Labrenzia sp. VG12: one gene and its partner. Each later gene encodes a partner of the first gene's protein in a complex. Links are inferred from orthologs where the notes say so. Each region holds a gene or a part of one and is shown on either strand. Other genes may lie near its edges.

Region 1 (4,357 bases):
GGATCGAGAACCGGGGGACGCATTCTTGGCAGGTCTACCTATCGGGATCAGCGGGTGGTCAAGTGACAAGTGCATCTGTTCTGCCACGAAGCCGGAGCCCAGTGCAAACAAATAGAACAATCTGTGAACTAAGGCGCTGACAAGCCGTCTGACTGCCGCTATATATCCGCTACGAAATCATGAAATCCGGTGCGGTGAGGGTCCTTCAAAGCGGGTCTCGCCCGCGCCTGCAATTGCAAATAGGCCCTCCATGTCCGACAAGCCCGGTTCCCAAGACAGTGCCCCTGAGGGTGAACGTGACACGCGACGCAAGAAGATCCTGTTCCGCTGCTGGCACCGTGGCATGAAGGAAATGGATCTGCTGCTCGGCGGTTTCGCCGACGCCGAAATCGACGGGCTGGGCGAAGAAGAGCTGCAGGAACTGGAACATCTTTTGACGGCGCATGACCAGGATCTCTACGCCTGGATGACCGGGCGCAAGCCATTGCCGCAGGAATGGGACGGACCGCTCTACCGCCGCATCATTGCCTATCACGAAGCTGCCGGGCCAGCCGGGTTCACACGATAATATTCAAGGACTGAAGCTGTGTTTGACAGGCTGCTGAAAGACCGCGCCAACGTCACGCTTGCCGGCGTGCCGGACGGGGCTGAAAGCTTTGCGCTGGCGCGTTTGCTGCGCGAGAGCAACGAGGATGGCCTGTCGCTTGTGTTTATCGCCCGTGACGCGACCCGCATGGCGATGATCACGGAAGCGCTCGGTTTTTTCGATCCAACCGTTGATGTGCTTCAGCTTCCGGCCTGGGACTGTCTGCCCTATGACCGGGTGTCTCCCAATACGGCCATCAGTGCGCGGCGGCTGCTGGCGCTCGGGCAGCTTGCGCGCGGGATCAAACCCGGCCGCAAGACCGTGTTGCTGACAACCCTGAACGCCGTCCTTCAGCGCATGCCTGAACGGTCCTTCATGGCTGACCAGACGTTTTCCATGGCGCCGGGCAACCAAGTGGACATGGAAGCGATATCCGGCTGGATGGAGCGCAACGGGTTTTCTCGAACCCCGACCGTGCGCGAGACCGGTGAATATGCTGTGCGCGGCGGCATCGTCGACCTGTTTGCGCCCGGATCGGAGGAACCGGTCCGGCTCGATTTCTTTGGTGACACGCTGGAATCGATCCGCTCGTTCAATGCCGAGACGCAGCGCACGTCAAAGCAGCTCAAGCGCCTCGACCTGGTACCGATGAGCGAAGTGGTCTTGTCGGAGGAGGCCATTTCGCGCTTCCGCCGCTCCTACCTGGCCAGTTTTGGTGCCGCCAGCCGCGAAGACGTGCTTTATCAGTCGATCAGCGACGGTCGCCGCTATGCGGGGATGGAACACTGGCTGCCCCTGTTTCACGAACGGCTTGAAACACTTTTCGACTATATCGGCGAGACACCGGTGGTGCTGGATGCGAGCGCCGCGGACGCGGTGCGTGAACGTTCCGAGCAGGTTCAGGAGTATTACCAGGCCCGTCAGGAAGCGCGCGAAATGGGCACGGGCGCCGGAAACGTCCCTTACATGCCGGTCGAGCCGGCAAGCCTCTATCTCTCCGAAGGCGAATGGACGGCGGCTGTCGCGGACCGGGCAACTGCTGCGCTCGACTCGTTTACGCCGCCACCGGGCAGCGGCAAGACCGTCATTGAACTGGAAGGCCGGCAGGGGCGCAGCTTTGCCGCTGAGCGGGCCGCTGGTGATGTCAATATCTTCGATGCCCTGACGACCCATGTCCGGGAGTTGCAGAAGAACGGCAAGCGCACGGTAATCGCCTGCTGGTCGGAAGGCTCCCGCGACCGGCTTGGGCAGATCCTGGGTGATCATGGCCTTGGCGCGGTACAGGAAGTCGAAACCCTTGCCCAGATCGCAGATCTGCCTGCCAAAACCACGGCCCTGTGCATTCTCGGCATCGAACACGGGTTCGAACTGAAGGACATCGCCTTTATCGGCGAGCAGGACATCCTGGGGGACCGGCTGGTGCGCAAGTCGCGCCGCAAGGCCAAGGGCGCCAATGTCATCACCGAGGCGACCGGCCTGTCGGAAGGCGATCTGGTTGTCCATGTCGAACACGGTATCGGCCGGTTCATCGGCCTGAAGACCATCGAGGCAGTCGGCGCCCCGCATGATTGTCTGGAGTTGCAATATGCGGGCGGTGACAAGCTCTACCTGCCGGTCGAGAATATCGAGCTTTTGTCGCGCTATGGTTCGGAAGACCAGGAAGCCCAGCTCGACAAGCTGGGCGGCGGCGCCTGGCAGGCGCGCAAGGCCAAACTCAAGAAACGCATCCTTGAGATTGCCGACGGCTTGATCAAGACGGCGGCGGAACGGGCGCTCAAGACGGCGCCAGTGGTGGAGACCCCGGAAGGGGTCTACGATGAATTCGCGACCCGTTTTCCGTACGAGGAAACCGAGGACCAGCTCACCGCCATCGATGCGGTCTTCGACGATCTGGCTGCCGGCCGCCCGATGGACCGGCTGGTCTGCGGCGATGTCGGCTTCGGCAAGACGGAAGTGGCGCTTCGAGCGGCGTTCATTGCCGCGATGTCCGGCCGCCAGGTTGCCGTGGTGGTGCCGACGACCCTGCTGGCACGCCAGCATTTCCGGACCTTCTCCGAGCGATTCCATGGCCTGCCGATCAATGTGGCCCATGCTTCCCGGCTGGTGCCGGCCCGGCAACTGACCCAGACCAAGAAGGGCATTGCCGATGGTTCGGTCGACATTGTTGTCGGCACGCATGCGCTGCTCGGCAAATCCATCGAGTTCCGGGATCTCGGCCTGCTGATCATCGACGAAGAGCAGCATTTCGGTGTCAAGCACAAGGAACGGCTGAAGGAACTGAAGTCGGACGTCCATGTGCTGACCCTGTCGGCGACCCCGATCCCGCGGACCTTGCAGCTCGCCCTGACGGGTGTCCGCGAGCTGTCGCTGATCGCGACACCGCCGGTGGACCGTCTGGCTGTGCGCACGTTTGTCTCTCCGTTTGATCCGCTGGTGGTGCGCGAAGCCTTGCTGCGCGAACATTATCGCGGTGGGCAGAGTTTTTATGTCTGTCCGCGTCTCTCCGATCTCGCCGAGCGGCGGGAATTCCTGGAAGAACAGGTACCGGAGCTGAAGGTGGCGGTTGCCCACGGCCAGATGCCGCCAGGCGAGCTGGAAGACGTGATGAACGCCTTTTATGAAGGCAAGTACAACGTTCTCCTGTCGACCACGATTGTCGAATCGGGGCTCGATATTCCGACAGCCAACACGCTGATCGTGCACCGGGCCGACATGTTCGGCCTGGCGCAGCTCTACCAGCTGCGCGGCCGTGTCGGACGCTCCAAGACGCGGGCCTATGCGCTCTTCACGGTGCCGGCCAACAAAACCCTGACGGCAACAGCCGAACGGCGCCTGAAGGTGCTGCAGTCGCTGGAAACACTCGGGGCCGGTTTCCAGCTGGCCAGCCACGATCTCGACATTCGCGGGGCAGGGAACCTGCTTGGCGAAGAGCAGTCCGGCCATATCAAGGAAGTCGGTTTCGAACTCTACCAGCAGATGCTGGAAGAGGCCGTCGCCCAGTTGAAGGACGGTGGTGCGGATTTCGGCGACGAACAATGGTCACCGCAGATCAATATCGGCACGCCTGTTCTGATCCCGGAAGACTATGTCGGCGATCTGCAGCTGCGCCTGCAGCTCTACCGGCGCCTGGGCGATGTCACCGAAGCGGAAGAAATCGATGCTTTTGGCGCGGAACTGATCGACCGTTTCGGCCCGCTGCCGGACGAGGTCCAGCATCTTCTGAAGATCGTCTATATCAAGGGCCTCTGCCGCAAGGCCAATGTCGAAAAAGTCGATGCCGGACCAAAAGGCATTGTCATTGCCTTCCGCAACTCCGAATTCGCCAACCCGGCTGGTCTTGTCTCCTACATTGCCGAACAGGGCGTGCTCGCCAAGATCCGCCCGGACCAGAAGATCGTTCTAACGCGGGACTGGGAAAAAACGGATTCGCGGCTGAAGGGAACGGCAACGGTGCTGACCAAGCTGGCTCGGCTGGCGGCGGCTTAGGGGCAGGGGCTTTCAACGAATAAGCGAGTGCTGGGCAATTCAACTTGCTCAATTCAACGCGAAAACTGCCTGTTCCGATCCACGAGTTTGAATCTCGTGAGAACAGAAGAGAGATTGGGTGGAGGAAATCGCTCCGGATGTATCGCGCGTTGAAGACCTGTTTTTAAGTTCTTTTTTGGGGCGAAAGCAATTTCGTTCATCAGTTGGACGTTTTTCTCAAAACGTTCCTTTACATATGTTTCCATCTTGATGCCGGGCCGAACTTGTAAAAGTCCGTTTGTGTTG
Region 2 (3,793 bases), 190 kb from region 1 along the record:
GCCTCTGCAATCCGGCCGTTCATTATCTTGTTTCCTTGCGCTGCCAGCCTTGCTGCTAGAAACCAGAACCCTAGCGGCCCGCCAACCGCCTCGCCTTCATTTTCCGGCACCTTCACCCATTTTCCACAAGGCAGCACCGGTCGAAGGACTGACAATCCTTGCCGAGGCAACAGTTTCGGCAGCAGCACCACCACCCCTGATTGCACCTCGTTACAGTTTGCCCCGCTTTTGTTCCCCTGCGTCAATTTTTTTGTCAGGACGACAAGGCTCACCGCGTCACGCTTCGGCACCGCTGCAGCGGAGATCTTCCTGACGCAACCTGGGCTATGTACTTGTTTTGTTCTTATCACTTCTGTACAACCGATTCAATTGGTCGATGCAGGGAAAGCCGGAATTTGCTGCCACTCGACCACGCCCTGCTGGAAGCGCAGCGCGAAACTGCTATATCGGTGCAAACGGACGGTTTGGTGACCTCACATCCAGGCGTCCGCGACGTTGTTGACGGCGTCACGCAGAAGATCAGGAAGAATGGCAATGACGACATCCAAAGGCGCAAAGCCGGATGACAGCTGGAAAAACGACCCCACCAAGATGCTCAGCATTCGTGGCGCAAGGGAACATAACCTGAAGGGGGTCGATCTCGATCTGCCGCGCAACAAGCTCATCGTGATGACCGGTCTGTCCGGGTCGGGCAAGTCTTCCCTGGCTTTCGACACGATCTATGCCGAAGGCCAACGCCGGTATGTGGAAAGCCTGTCGGCCTATGCCCGGCAGTTTCTGGAAATGATGCAGAAACCGGATGTCGACCAGATCGATGGCCTGTCTCCGGCCATTTCGATCGAGCAGAAGACAACGTCCCGGAACCCGCGGTCCACCGTCGGCACCGTGACCGAAATCTATGACTATATGCGCCTGTTGTTCGCGCGCGTCGGCATTCCCTATTCACCCGCCACGGGACTGCCGATCGTAAGCCAGACAGTCAGCCAGATGGTCGATCGTGTGCTTGCCCTGGACGAAGGTGCAAGACTTTATCTGCTGGCCCCAATGGTCCGCGGCCGCAAGGGCGAATACCGCAAAGAGCTGGCCGAACTCATGAAGAAGGGCTTTCAGCGGGTCAAGATCGACGGCACCTTCTATGAGATTGCCGATGCCCCTGCCCTCGACAAGAAGTTCAAGCACGACATCGATGTGGTCGTGGACCGGCTTGTCGTGCGCGATGATATCGCCGGCCGGCTTGCAGATTCCCTCGAAACGGCGCTGAAGCTCGCCGACGGCATCGCCATCGCCGAATTTGCCGACAAGACCGACGAGAACGGCGACCCGGAGCGGCTTATCTTCTCTGAGAAGTTTGCCTGCCCGGTGTCCGGTTTCACCATTGCGGAAATCGAACCGCGCCTCTTTTCGTTCAACAACCCTTTCGGCGCCTGCCCAACCTGTGACGGCCTGGGCACGACCCTTGCGTTCGAGGAAGACCTGGTCGTTCCGGATCATTCCCTGTCGCTGCGCGAAGGGGCCGTGCTGCCCTGGGCCAAGACCGGTTCCACCTCCCCTTATTATGCCCAGACCCTGGAGGCCTTGTGCAGTCACTTTGACGTCTCCATGGCAACGCCCTGGAAGGACCTTCCCGCAGAGGTTCAGGACGCGATCTTGCACGGCACGGGCAAGACCGCGATCGAGTTTGTTTATGACGACGGCGTCCGCTCCTACCGGACTGAGAAGACCTTTGAAGGTGTCATCGGCAATATTGAACGGCGCTGGCGCGAAACGGAATCGACCTGGGTGCGGGAAGAACTGGCCCGCTTCCAGTCGGACCACGCCTGCCCGGCCTGCAACGGCTTCCGCCTGAAACCGGAAGCACTGGCCGTGAAAATCGCCGGCAAGCACATCGGAGAAGTGACCGAATACTCCATCCGCCAGGCCAGCGACTGGTTTGAAACGCTGCCGGGCCAGCTCAATGAAAAACAGACCGAGATTGCCGGCCGCATCCTGAAGGAAATCCGCGAACGCCTGAAGTTTCTCAATGATGTCGGACTGGAATACCTGACCCTGTCACGGGCCTCCGGCACGCTGTCCGGCGGTGAAAGCCAGCGCATTCGTCTGGCCTCCCAGATCGGATCCGGGCTCACCGGTGTGCTTTACGTTCTCGACGAACCGTCCATTGGCCTGCATCAGCGCGACAATGCCCGGCTTCTGGAAACGCTGAAGCACCTGCGCGACCTCGGCAACACCGTGATTGTCGTGGAACATGACGAAGATGCCGTCCTGACGGCCGATTATGTGGTGGATGTCGGTCCGGGCGCCGGTGTTCATGGCGGCGAAGTCGTTGCCAAGGGCACACCGGCGGAAGTCATGGCAAACCCGGCGTCCCTCACAGGGCAATATCTGTCCGGTGCAATGATGATTTCGCGCGCGGATGAGCGCAGGAAAATCAACAAGAAGCGCCAGATTTCCGTGCGCGGCGCGCGCGGCAACAATCTGAAGGACCTTGATGTCGACGTGCCGCTGAGCACCTTCACCTGCGTCACGGGCGTTTCTGGCGGGGGCAAGTCCACCTTCCTGGTCGACACGCTCTACAAGGCCGCGGCACGGCGTCTCAACGGCGCTCGCGACAATCCGGCTCCGCATGACCGCATCGAGGGCCTGGAAGTGCTCGACAAGGTGATCGACATTGACCAGTCGCCCATCGGGCGGACACCGCGTTCGAACCCGGCCACATATACCGGGGCGTTCACGCCGATCCGCGAATGGTTCGCCGGCATGCCGGAAGCCAAGGCGCGCGGCTATCAGCCGGGCCGGTTCTCCTTCAACGTCAAGGGGGGCCGCTGCGAAGCCTGTCAGGGCGACGGTGTCATCAAGATCGAAATGCACTTCTTGCCGGACGTCTATGTCACCTGCGACGTCTGCAAGGGCAAACGCTACAATCGCGAGACGCTGGAAGTTGAGTTCAAGGGCAAGTCGATCGCCGATGTCCTCGACATGACCGTGGAGGAAGCCGCCGAGTTTTTCTCAGCCGTTCCTTCCGTGCGTGACAAGATGGAAACCCTTGCCCGGGTAGGTCTTGGCTATATCAAGGTCGGTCAGCAGGCGACAACGCTTTCCGGTGGTGAGGCGCAGCGGGTCAAGCTCGCCAAGGAACTCTCCAAGCGGTCCACGGGCCGGACGCTCTATATCCTGGATGAACCGACCACTGGGCTTCACTTCCACGACGTTGCCAAACTGCTGGACGTGCTGCACGAGCTGGTCGACCAGGGCAACACCGTTCTTGTGATCGAGCACAATCTGGAAGTGATCAAGACGGCGGACTGGATCATCGATCTCGGCCCGGAAGGCGGCGATGGCGGCGGCACCGTTGTCGCGGCCGGGCGGCCGGAGGACGTTGCTGAAGTCCAGGCGAGTTATACCGGTCAGTTCCTGCAGGAACTGCTGCAGCGCCGGCCTCAGCGCGCTCCGGATGCGGCCGAATAAACACCCGACCTGAAGTGCCCCAACGGCAGAACCAGTTTGCAGCGCACACTGGCTCTGCCTTTTGTTTTCATGACACTTTTTCGAATCACCTGCGCAAAGCATCTTCAATTTTTGCTGCATTGCACCACATGCATATCAGACTTGCAGATATGGCACTTCTTTAAATTCGGGCGGTGAAATATATAGGGATCAACAACGGCGCGGAACGCAGCTGCGTTTCGGTAAATAAGGAAAAACAAAATGTTCGACACAGTGCGCCAACGCTACAACAACTGGGTAAGCTACCGCCGCGCGGTTGACGAATTGTCCCGCCTTTCCCAGCGTGAGC

What was found.
Region 2: the proteins of mfd (region 1) and uvrA are in contact, whole or in part, in a crystal structure (PDB 4DFC), measured with the Escherichia coli proteins. The link is inferred for Labrenzia sp. VG12 from one-to-one orthologs.

What each region holds. Positions count from the first base shown.
Region 1 is NZ_CP022529.1:1,369,373-1,373,729, reverse strand. Bases 226-4,272 are described here. They hold mfd (transcription-repair coupling factor), read left to right. Parts: upstream 226-586; coding sequence 587-4,072; downstream 4,073-4,272. Other genes in these bases: CHH27_RS06270 (succinate dehydrogenase assembly factor 2), read left to right, coding at 251-568. Outside these bases: ATP-dependent DNA helicase RecG, read right to left, coding at 1-23. UniProt on the Escherichia coli protein: Couples transcription and DNA repair by recognizing RNA polymerase (RNAP) stalled at DNA lesions. Mediates ATP-dependent release of RNAP and its truncated transcript from the DNA, and recruitment of nucleotide excision repair machinery to the damaged site.
Region 2 is NZ_CP022529.1:1,178,707-1,182,499, reverse strand. What follows is about bases 183-3,665. They hold uvrA (excinuclease ABC subunit UvrA), read left to right. Parts: upstream 183-534; coding sequence 535-3,465; downstream 3,466-3,665. Other genes in these bases: CHH27_RS27555 (hypothetical protein), read right to left, coding at 183-272. Also shown: more of CHH27_RS27555, read right to left, coding at 1-182; CHH27_RS05375 (DUF1127 domain-containing protein), read left to right, coding at 3,706-3,793. UniProt on the Escherichia coli protein: The UvrABC repair system catalyzes the recognition and processing of DNA lesions. UvrA is an ATPase and a DNA-binding protein. A damage recognition complex composed of 2 UvrA and 2 UvrB subunits scans DNA for abnormalities.